Regions from separate parts of the Bradyrhizobium sp. USDA 4506 genome, predicted to be linked through region 3. Evidence: predicted binding sites of a transcription regulator. Region 3 holds the regulator's gene; each other region holds the start of a gene.
What was found. The regulator HrcA, encoded in region 3, represses chaperone genes, less so after heat shock. The targets are predictions, from matches to a motif close to GTTAGCACTCNCNNNNNGNGAGTGCTAAC.
Positions count from the first base shown of each region.

Region 1: a site for HrcA is predicted at 2,263-2,291, ahead of ACVIHF_RS11900 (co-chaperone GroES). Genes of this name have one in related genera too.
Region 2: a site for HrcA is predicted at 2,309-2,337, ahead of groES (co-chaperone GroES). Genes of this name have one in related genera too.

Region 1 covers NZ_JBSSBM010000002.1:2,093,626-2,097,390, forward strand. Annotated here, with positions in the region: gene ACVIHF_RS11895 (alpha/beta fold hydrolase) at 1-2,042, shown strand, start outside; gene ACVIHF_RS11900 (co-chaperone GroES) at 2,322-2,636, shown strand; gene groL (chaperonin GroEL) at 2,714-3,765, shown strand, end outside.
Region 2 covers NZ_JBSSBM010000001.1:544,060-547,824, forward strand. Annotated here, with positions in the region: gene groL (chaperonin GroEL) at 215-1,864, opposite strand; gene groES (co-chaperone GroES) at 1,951-2,265, opposite strand; gene ACVIHF_RS02445 (hypothetical protein) at 2,643-3,614, opposite strand; gene ACVIHF_RS02450 (RidA family protein) at 3,670-3,765, opposite strand, start outside.
Region 3 covers NZ_JBSSBM010000002.1:7,013,305-7,017,069, reverse strand. Annotated here, with positions in the region: gene ACVIHF_RS35190 (VOC family protein) at 68-493, shown strand; gene grpE (nucleotide exchange factor GrpE) at 542-1,147, opposite strand; gene hrcA (heat-inducible transcriptional repressor HrcA) at 1,313-2,401, opposite strand; gene rph (ribonuclease PH) at 2,572-3,285, shown strand; gene rdgB (RdgB/HAM1 family non-canonical purine NTP pyrophosphatase) at 3,297-3,765, shown strand, end outside.

The DNA of each region.
Region 1 (3,765 bases), 4.9 Mb from region 3:
TCGGGGAAGACGCGGCGCTGTTGCTCGCCGAGCTGATGGGGCTGCCGCTCAGTGGAGGCTACGCGGCGCCAGGAGGGACGCCGCAAGAGAAGAAGGCGCGGCTCTTTGGCATACTCTTGGCACAGATGGAGGGGCTTTCGCGGCAGCGGCCGATGCTCGTCGTCCTGGAGGACGCGCATTGGCTCGATCCCACGTCGGCGGAGCTGTTCGAGCGAATTGTGGACAGGATCCGGGTTCTGCCAATCCTTCTCGTCACAACCTTGCGGCCTGACGTGCCGACGTCTTGGACGAATTTTCCGCACGTCACATTACTCAGTCTCAACCGCCTCGGGCGGCCAGCATCCCGAACGCTCATCCAGATGGCGGCGGGTGAACGGTCGCTTCCGCCAATCGTGATCGAAGCCATTCTCTCCCGTACGGAGGGTGTGCCTCTGTTCGTCGAGGAATTGACGAAAGCGGTCATCGAATCGGCGATCTGGAAGACAACGGCTGGCGGCAGCGATCTCGAGCTCGCCGGACCACTTCCGCCGCCGGCCATTCCGGCGACGCTGCAGGATTCGCTCATGGCGCGTCTCGACCGCCTGGCTCCGGCACGCGAGGTAGCACAGATCGCCGCCTGCATCGGTCGGGAGTTCGATGAGGACGTCGTCAGGGCGGTCGCCGGATATCCCGAGGCGCAGCTGGCGGCGGCGCTTGGTCAGCTCTGCCAGGCGGGACTCATCCAACGACGTGGGACGCCGCCCCATCATACGTACAGCTTCAAGCACGCGCTTGTCTGCGACGCGGCCTACGCCACCTTGCTCAAATCGTCCCGTCAGCAGCTGCATGCGCGCGTCGCACAAGCGATCGAGCGGTTGCGGCCAGAGATCGCGGTGGGCCAGCCCGAGATCGTCGCCCATCATTTTATTGAAGGCGCACTGCCCGACCAGGGGGCAATTTATCTGATGGCCGCCGGTCGGCTGGCAAAGGCGCGGCATGCTGTCAAAGAAGCTGTATCCCAACTTGAAACGTGCCTGCAGCTTACGACCCGTCCTCGAGGGGATGCAGCGCCGCCCGCCCGGCGCATCGAGCACGAGTGCCTCCTGATGCTCGGTGACTTGGCCGGCGTCGACGACGACCTTGATGGAGCGAACGCCTACTACGAGCGCGCCATGGCGCTTGGCGAGACCGACGCTGACCGCGACCGCGCGCGCAAGTGCATTCATCGTGCCAAGTACGCAGTACGGGAGGGTGCACGCCTCGTCTTCTACGAGCACGGCAGCGGCGAGCCGACCGTCGTTTTCATAAATCCGATCGTATACGGGCTTGCGACCTTTGAGCCGATTCTCGAGCAGCTTTGCCAGGAATTCCGTGTCATCACGGTCGACTGCCGCGGTGCCGGACGATCCGACCCTCTCGTGCGTCCTTACTCAACCCTCCAACACATGGAGGACCTCCGCGCGATCATCCACGCGGCCGCCGCCGCCCCAATCATCGGCATTGGCATCTCGCGCGGCTCAAACCTGCTCATCCAGCTTACTCATAGGCACCCGGAACTCGTCGGAAAGATCGTGACGGTGGGCACGCCGATGATTGGAACGCTGCCGAACGGGCGTCCGGTTTTTAACCCGGATTACACAGCGCTTCGTCAGGACGCCTATGCGCGGGGCGCCGTTGAGGAACTAGTTCGCTTGCAAACACGGTATGTCTACAGCGAGCCAGATACCGACGAGCTACGGCGGATGGCCTCCGAGCGCATGTGCAGGTTGCCGATTGAGACGATCCTTAGCTTCTACGATCCGGACCCAGGCATGGACATCGCGCCGCTGCTCGAATCGATCGCCGTCCCAACCCTCGTTACCCACGGCCGGGAAGACCGGCTCGTCACATGCGATGCCAGCGTATTCATCGCGTCTCGCATTGCCGGCGCGCAGCTCTATCTCTTCGACGGCAGGGGACACAACCCGATGTTCTCGGCTACGGACGAGTTTTGCGATGTGCTTCGCAATTTCATTCGGACAGGACGCGCGGAAAGAACGTTTCGAGGATCGGCGGCGGCGTGAACCAAGTCTCAAACAACTGCCTGGCCGCGCAGAGCATGAGCGGCGCCCGAATACCCGAACGTCACTGACGCGCAGCGAATGTCTCAATTGGGACTTGGCGGGGAGGGCAGCTGTTGGCGCAAAGCGGTCATTCTGCCGGACCCACACGTCTTTGAACGGCGAACAGGCGACATGGGTTGAAGCCCTTGCGCCCAAGTGTCACTGGCCTATGTGAGGAGCGGCGAGCACTCGCTCATTGCGACTGCCAGCCCAGCACTACAAGAAGCAAAGGAGGATCGCATGAAATTCCGTCCGCTTCACGACCGCGTCGTGGTCAAGCGCATCGAGGCCGGACAGAAGACCGCAGGCGGCATCATCATTCCCGACACTGCCAAGGAAAAGCCCTCCCAGGGCGAAGTCATCGCCGTTGGCCCGGGTGGCCGCGACGAGAGCGGCAAGCTGATTCCGATTGATATCCAGGTCGGCGACCGCGTGCTGTTCGGCAAGTGGTCGGGCACTGAAGTCAAGATCGACGGCCAGGAGCTGTTGATCTTGAAGGAGAGCGACATCATGGGCGTTGTTACCGACGTCGCCGGCTCCAAGAAGGCGGCCTGACGCCGACCGCCGCTGACGCTCACCCCTGCGCTGCCTCGGCAAGGTGAGAGACGAATTTCAATTCTGGGAGGAAAAATATGTCAGCTAAAGAAGTCAAATTAGGCGTCGATGCCCGCGACCGCATGTTGCGCGGTGTCGACATCCTCGCCAATGCGGTGAAGGTCACTCTCGGTCCGAAGGGCCGCAACGTCGTCCTCGACAAGTCGTTCGGCGCGCCCCGCATCACCAAGGACGGCGTTGCCGTCGCCAAGGAGATCGAACTCGAGGACAAGTTCGAGAACATGGGCGCGCAGATGGTGCGGGAGGTGGCGTCGAAGGCGGCGGATGTTGCCGGCGACGGCACCACCACCGCGACCGTGCTGGCCGCCGCGATCGTGCGTGAAGGCGCCAAATCGGTTGCCGCCGGCATGAACCCGATGGATCTGAAGCGCGGTATCGATCTCGCGGTCGAGGCCGTTGTTGCGGATCTGGAAAAGAACTCGAAGAAGGTTACCTCGAACGAGGAGATCGCCCAGGTCGGCACCATTTCGGCCAACGGCGATGCCGAAGTCGGGAAGTTCCTTGCGGACGCCATGAAGAAGGTCGGCAATGAGGGCGTGATCACGGTCGAGGAAGCCAAGTCGCTCGAGACCGAGCTCGACGTCGTCGAGGGCATGCAGTTCGACCGCGGCTACATCTCGCCCTATTTCGTCACCAACGCCGACAAGATGCGCGCTGAAATGGAAGACGCCTACATCCTGATCAACGAGAAGAAGCTCTCCTCGCTGAACGAGCTGCTGCCGCTGCTCGAGGCCGTGGTGCAGAGCGGAAAGCCGCTGGTCATCGTCGCTGAAGACGTCGAAGGCGAGGCACTCGCTACCCTCGTCGTCAACCGCCTGCGTGGCGGCCTGAAGGTCGCGGCCGTGAAGGCCCCGGGCTTCGGCGATCGCCGCAAGGCCATGCTGCAGGACATCGCGATCCTGACCGGCGGCCAGGCCATCTCGGAAGACCTCGGCATCAAGCTCGAGAACGTGACGCTCAACATGCTCGGCCGCGCTAGGAGGGTGATGATCGACAAGGAGAACACCACGATCGTCAACGGCGCCGGCAAGAAGGCCGACATCGACGCCCGCGTTGCCCAGATCAAGGC
Region 2 (3,765 bases), on a different contig from region 3:
ATGTGACAGCCGCAACAGCACATGCGGGACCGGCCCAGTCGGCGCGGTTCTAATGGGGGCACCCGAAACATATTTTGACACCGGCTCACAGCTCGCTACCGATCGACAGGCAAAAGCGGGCCAATAGCCAAAGACACCTTGTCAACACCAGCGAGTGCAAGAACCTCAGCACGACGGCTGAGGTTCTGCATGTCTTTTAGAGAGGCTGGATCAATCAGAAGTCCATTCCACCCATGCCGCCCATGCCACCGCCCGGAGGCATTGCAGGCCCGGCAGCCGGCTTCTTCGGCAACTCGGCGACCATGGCCTCGGTGGTGATCAAAAGAGCTGCCACGGAGGACGCGTTCTGGACTGCGGCTCGCACGACCTTTGTGGGGTCGATGATGCCCTTGGAGACCAGGTTGCTGTACTCGCCCGTCTGCGCATCGAAGCCGTAAGAGTACTGATCCTTCTCCAGGACTTTGCCAACCACGACCGAGCCGTCTTCACCGGCGTTGATCGCGATCTGCCGAGCCGGCCAGGACAGCGCCTTGCGCACGATCTCGACGCCGGTCTTCTGGTCGTCGTTTTTGGTGCGCAGGCCTTTGAGCGCTTCGGTGGCTCGGAGCAAGGCGACGCCGCCGCCCGGCAGGATGCCTTCCTCGACAGCCGCACGGGTCGCATGCATCGCGTCATCCACGCGATCCTTGCGTTCCTTCACCTCGACCTCGGTCGCGCCGCCGACGCGGATCACCGCGACGCCGCCCGCGAGCTTGGCGAGACGCTCCTGCAACTTCTCACGGTCGTAGTCCGAGGTGGTCTCCTCGATCTGCGCCTTGATCTGGCTCACGCGCGCCTCGATGTCGGCCTTCTTGCCGGCGCCGTTGACGATCGTGGTGTTCTCCTTGTCGATCATCACCTTCTTGGCGCGACCGAGCATGTTGAGCGTGACGTTCTCGAGCTTGATGCCGAGATCTTCCGAGATCGCCTGGCCGCCGGTCAGGATCGCGATGTCCTGCAGCATGGCCTTGCGGCGATCGCCGAAGCCCGGAGCCTTGACGGCCGCGACCTTCAGGCCGCCGCGCAGGCGGTTGACGACGAGGGTGGCGAGCGCTTCGCCTTCGACGTCTTCAGCAACGATCACCAGCGGCTTGCCGCTCTGCACCACGGCCTCGAGCAGCGGCAGCAGCTCGTTCAGCGAGGAGAGCTTCTTCTCGTTGATGAGGATGTAGGCGTCGTCCATCTCAACGCGCATCTTGTCGGCGTTGGTGACGAAGTAGGGCGAGATGTAGCCGCGGTCGAACTGCATGCCCTCGACGACGTCGAGTTCGGTCTCGAGCGACTTGGCTTCCTCGACCGTGATCACGCCCTCGTTGCCGACCTTCTTCATGGCGTCGGCGAGGAACTTGCCGATCTCGGCATCGCCGTTGGCCGAAATGGTGCCGACCTGGGCGATCTCCTCGTTCGAGGTGACCTTCTTCGAGTTCTTCTGGAGGTCGGCCACGACGGCTTCGACCGCGAGGTCGATACCGCGCTTCAGATCCATCGGGTTCATGCCGGCGGCGACCGACTTGGCGCCCTCGCGGACGATCGCAGCCGCAAGCACGGTCGCCGTGGTGGTGCCGTCGCCGGCCGCGTCAGCGGACTTGGAGGCGACTTCGCGCACCATCTGGGCGCCCATGTTCTCGAACTTGTCGTCGAGCTCGATCTCCTTGGCGACGGTGACGCCGTCCTTGGTGATGCGGGGCGCGCCGAACGACTTGTCGAGCACCACGTTGCGGCCCTTCGGACCGAGGGTGACCTTCACCGCGTTGGCAAGGATGTCGACACCGCGCAGCATGCGGTCGCGTGCGTCCACGCCGAATTTGACTTCTTTGGCTGACATAGTTGATTTCCCTGAGTTTCGTTTTTTCTCACCCTTGGCGGGCGCCCGGCAGGCGCTCCTCAGGGGTGAGCGGTGCGAGCGGTGGATTAGGCGGCCTTCTTGCTGGAAGACACGTTGGTGAGAACGCCCATGATGTCGCTCTCCTTCATGATCAAGAGCTCCTGGCCGTCGATCTTGACCTCGGTGCCCGACCACTTGCCAAACAGCACGCGGTCGCCGACCTGGACGTCGATCGGAATCAGCTTGCCGGTCTCATCGCGGCCGCCCGGCCCAACGGCGATGACTTCGCCTTGCGAGGGCTTTTCCTTGGCTGTGTCGGGAATGATGATACCGCCAGCGGTCTTCTCTTCAGCGTCGATGCGCCTGACCACGACGCGGTCGTGAAGCGGACGGAAATTCATACGGACCTCCTAAACATCTGCATGAGTTGACAATTTCTGGATTGCTAGCAATCCTCGCCCGCGAGTGCCAACGCGGGCGCAGCTGAAATAGGACAGTGTTTTTCTGGAGCAAGGGTCTGTAGCAGAAAAATTGGACTTGGCCGTTCCGATCTGAAGCAAACTCTGTCAGCGCCAGGCGGCTCCCATTGGCGTCGCCTAATCAGAAGGTTTCGACTCGGTCGGACACGCCCAATTATCGACGTTGAACGCAGTCCTGAGCCGACGCAGTTTGCGGTCAAGCAGTTCGCGCTCCGGCCCGTGTGGCGTATTCGCAAGGCGGGCCTCGATGCGCGCCAGTTCGGTGGCAATCAATTCTTTGAAGGGCAGCGCTCTCGTTGTCACGTCGGTGCACGGTGCTTTGGTGCGTTTGGCAAGCGATAGGTGAAAGGGTTGCAAGCTGCCGCAAAACCGAGCCCGAGCACCAGCGGGTCCTTTGCGCGATATGTCAATTCATAGAGGAAGCCCGGCCTGAATCCCGCAGGATAACAGATCTGCGTGTCGCTGGTCGCGGGCTCGCCGGACCCGCAGGCACCGAACGCCCACTCGGTGTTCGGGATCGGAGTCCGCGGCTCGAATTCATGCCGGCGGACAGTGAGCCGAGGCAGAAAACCATCAGGGAGCGAAGTGCGGTTCGCGAGACTGACAGTAGGATAAGGGTGAGTGGCCAGCTTTGTGAACCAACCACTCGACAGGTCTAGCGTCGTTGTTGCCGCTGGCGGAACGATCAGTGGACTGGTCGTCAGTTCACTTCGCACAAGACCCGTGATCGATGATTGATCCGGATTACGGGCAATCGGCACGTGCATGGTCAGCCGATCGCTTCCGGGCGCCACGTCGGCTTGCCAACCGAACCAGACGATAACGTACCCCTGCCGTTGCAGGAAGCCGTCCCCTGCACTGGCGAGGTTGTTGTTGGCGGTGGTTTCGAACGGCATGTCCACGTTGAACAGGGAGAGGCCACCCTTGTTGCCGCGGTTGACGATATTGAAGAACAGCACGCCGTTGCTCTTGCCAAGGTCGGCTGGCCTTAGAATGTCGATGTCCGTGACATACTCGACCATGCCCCGCTGATTGCGTGGCGCCAGGTTGATATCCTGGATGATTACGTTGCTCTCGGCCGTCGGATCAACCTCCCCGTAAGCGTTGCCGACCACTCTCTCATAGGAACCAACCTTGCCAAAGCTTTGACCGGCAAAAGCGGCCTCGATCTTGGTTATCTCGATGCGCGTAATGCGAGCCTCGGCGCTTTGTGCCGCCATGAGAAATCCGGTCAAGCATGTCGACGCAGCGATTGTCGTCAACGCCCGCATTAGAATCTCCTTCGGCAAGAGCATTGTGTGTAACTGATTGCGACCAGCGACAAGGCTACTCTACCTCGAGAACCCATCCTGCTTCGACTGGATCGATCTCAAGGATCATTTCCACTTCGACCGGGGCATTGTTAGGAAGTGCCGCCACGCC
Region 3 (3,765 bases):
AAACCTTCAAGCCGACGCCGCGTTGCCTCGTGCAGGATGGCGCCGTCAGCCAAGGAGGTGAGCGACCATGACGCACGACATCGAACCGCCCCGCATCTACCCGACCCTGCGCTGCAAGGACGCCGAGGCGATGACCAATTGGCTCACGACGGTGCTTGGGTTCACCGAACACGTCGTCTACCGCGATGGCGGCGTGATCCATCACGCCGAGCTCGCCTATGGTTCCTCGATGCTGATGCTGGGCCAGAGCCGCGACGACGCATATGGCAGGCTGGTCGGCAACCTCGACAACCGCCGCACCGACTCGATCTATATCGCCGTCGACGATCCCGACGCGCTGCACGCGAAGGTCAAGGCTGCCGGAGCGAAGATCGAGATGGAACTGCGAAACACGGATTATGGCAGCCGCGACTTCGCCTGCCGCGATCCGGAAGGAAATCTCTGGAGCTTCGGCACCTATTGGCCGAAGGCCCGCGAGAAGTCGCGACCGTGAGCCCGCGCAATCCGCGAGCTCACAGACGGGTGTCCGGGATCGGACGGATCAGGCGGTGATGTCGGCGGTCGGGGCGGCCTTGGCGCCGCCCTTGGAGACGCCGACCAGCGCCGGACGCAGGATGCGCTCGCCGATCATGTAACCGGCCTGCACGACCTGCACCACGGTGCCCGACGGCACCGACGGATCAGGCACCTCGAACATCGCCTGCTGGAAGTTCGGATCGAACTTCTCGCCGATCGGGTCGAACTTCTTGACGCCGTTCTTCTCCAGCGCGTTGAGCAGCGAACGTTCGGTCAGCTCGACGCCTTCGATCAGCGCCTTCAGGCCAGGATCCGCGGCTTCCTTGGTCTCGGCCGGCACCGCATCGAGCGCGCGCTGCAGGTTGTCGGCGATATCGAGCACGTCGCGGGCAAAGCCGGTGATGCCGTAGGTCTTGGCGTCGGCGACCTCGCGGCGGGTGCGCTGGCGGAGATTCTCCATCTCGGCCAGCGTGCGCAGCGTCCGGTCGCGCGCCTCGGCGAGTTCCTTGGTCAGCGCCTCCGCCGATCCGGCCTCGGGCTCGTCAGGCATGATGTAGGGTTTCGAGACCACGGGCTCACCCGTCGGCGCCGAATTCTCGGTGTTGTCATTGGCCCGGTTCGGATCGGTCATGGCTTGCCTTCTCGAAAACTCGCGTCGGTTCAAATCTTGGGGATTGCTTGCCGGGATATCGTGCTTTGGGCGGCGAAAATCAAGCGCAACATACCGGTCTCGGGAACTGGGATCTCCGGCTTGGGTGAAGAAAACCCGTCAAATGAAAGCGAAATCGCCCTCCGGTCAGCCGCCCAGCATCTTGCTGACGATGCGCGCGGCATAATCGACGGTCGGGATCACCCGCGCATAGTTCAGCCGCGTCGGTCCGATCACGCCGAGAACGCCCACGATCCGCCCCTGGGCGTCGCCGTAGGGCGCGATGATGGTGGAGGAACCCGACAGCGAGAACAGCTTGTTCTCCGAGCCGATGAAGATCCGCACGCCCTCGCCGCGTTCGGCGCGGCCGAGCAGATCGATCACGCCGCGCTTGGTTTCGAGATCGTCGAACAGCGATTTGATGCGCTCGAGATCGTCGAGCGCATGCAGGTCCTCGAGCAGATTGGCGTGACCGCGCACGATCAGCTGGCGGTCCTCGTTCTCGCCGCCGGACCAGCTCGCAATGCCCGCCGCGACCACCTTTTGCGTGAGCTGATCGAGCTCGGCGCGGTTTTGCGTCAGTGCCGTCTCGAGCTCGAGCCGCGCTTCGGCCAGCGTCCGGCCGCGAATCCGCGCATTGAGGAAGTTGGTCGCCTCGGTCAGGGCCGAGGATGGAACACCCGGCGGCAGTGCCAGGACGCGGTTTTCGACCTGGCCGTCTTCGCCGACCAGCACGACCAGCGCCTTCTCCGGCTCCAGCCGGACGAACTCGATATGCTTCAGCCGCGCATTCGACTTTTGCGTCAGCACCACCGCCGCGGCGCGGGTCAGTCCCGACAGCCGCGTCAAGGCTTCGCCGAGCGCGGCCTCGACGGATTGCGCGCGGCCGACGGCAGCAAGCTGGGTCTGGATCGACTGACGCTCGGCCTCGGTGAGGTCGCCGACCTGCATCAGCGCGTCGACGAAGAAGCGCAGCCCGAGTTCGGTCGGCAACCGGCCGGCGGAGGTGTGCGGCGCATAGATCAGGCCGAGTTGCTCGAGATCCGACATCACATTGCGGACCGAGGCCGGCGACAGCGGTAATGCGATCAGGCGCGAAATGTTGCGCGAACCGACCGGCTCGCCGGTCGCGAGATAGCTTTCGACGATTTGACGAAAAATGTCGCGCGAACGCTCGTTGAGCTGGGCGAGCCCGGCATGCGGCGCGATCAGGCCAATCGGATCGTGGTGAGTCACACTCCAGTCCCTCACAATTACTGCATAATTTGTCGATCCGGGAGGCCGATGACAAGCATGCATTCGGCCCCCTCGTACCGGACCCTACCGGGGCCGAAAACCCTTGCCGCTGCCCCTTCCCGCTCCTACAAGCACGGCCAGCCAATTTTCTCGGATTTCTGGAGGATTTCATGCGGCCAAGCCGCCGTGCACCCGATGAACTGCGTCCCGTGTCGCTGGAACGCGGCGTCGTCAAATATGCCGAGGGTTCCTGCATGGTGAAGTTCGGCGACACCCATGTGCTGGTGACCGCCACGCTGGAAGAGCGATTGCCGCCGTGGCTGAAGGGCCAGGGCCGCGGCTGGGTCACCGCAGAATACGGCATGCTGCCGCGTGCCACCCTGGAACGCACCCGCCGCGAGGCTTCGGCCGGCAAGCAGGGCGGCCGGACGGTCGAGATCCAGCGGCTGATCGGCCGCTCGCTGCGCGCGGCCGTCGATCTGGAGGCGCTCGGCGAGCGCCAGATCACGGTCGATTGCGACGTCATCCAGGCCGACGGCGGCACCCGCACCGCCTCGATCACCGGTGCCTGGGTGGCGCTGGCCGACTGCATCAACTGGATGAAGACCCGCAACATGCTGAAGACCAACGTGTTGCGCGACAATGTGGCGGCGATCTCCTGCGGCATCTACCAGGGCACGCCGGTGCTCGATCTCGACTATGCCGAGGATTCCGAAGCCGACACCGACGCCAATTTCGTCATGACCGGGGACGGCCGGATCATCGAGGTGCAGGGCACCGCCGAGAAGACGCCGTTCTCGGAAGGTGAATTCCTGGCGCTGATGGCGCTGGCGCGCAAAGGTGTCGCGCGTCTGGTCGACTTGCAAAAGATCGCGGTGGCGTAGTCAGATTGGTCATGCACCGCCGAATCACCGGAAGGCTCGTCATCGCCACCCATAATCCCGGCAAGCTTGCCGAGATGCGGGAACTGCTGGCGCCGCACGGCGTCGAGGTGGTGTCGGCCGGCGAGCTTGACCTCGCCGAGCCCGAGGAGACCGGCGACAATTTTCGCGCCAACGCGGCGATCAAGGCGATCGCGGCCGCGAAGGCGACCGGACTGCCAGCCTTCGCCGACGATTCCGGCCTCGTGGTCGACGCGCTCGACGGCGCGCCCGGGATCTACTCGGCGCGCTGGGCCGGCGAGGGCAAGGACTTCATGGCGGCGATGACGCGGATCGAGCGGCTGCTGCAGGAACGCGGCGCCACCGCACCGGACCGGCGCAAGGCGCACTTCGTGTCGGCGTTGTGCGTGGCCTGGCCCGACGATCATCTCGAGGAGGTCGAGGCCCGCGCCGATGGAACCCTGGTCTGGCCGCCGCGTGGCA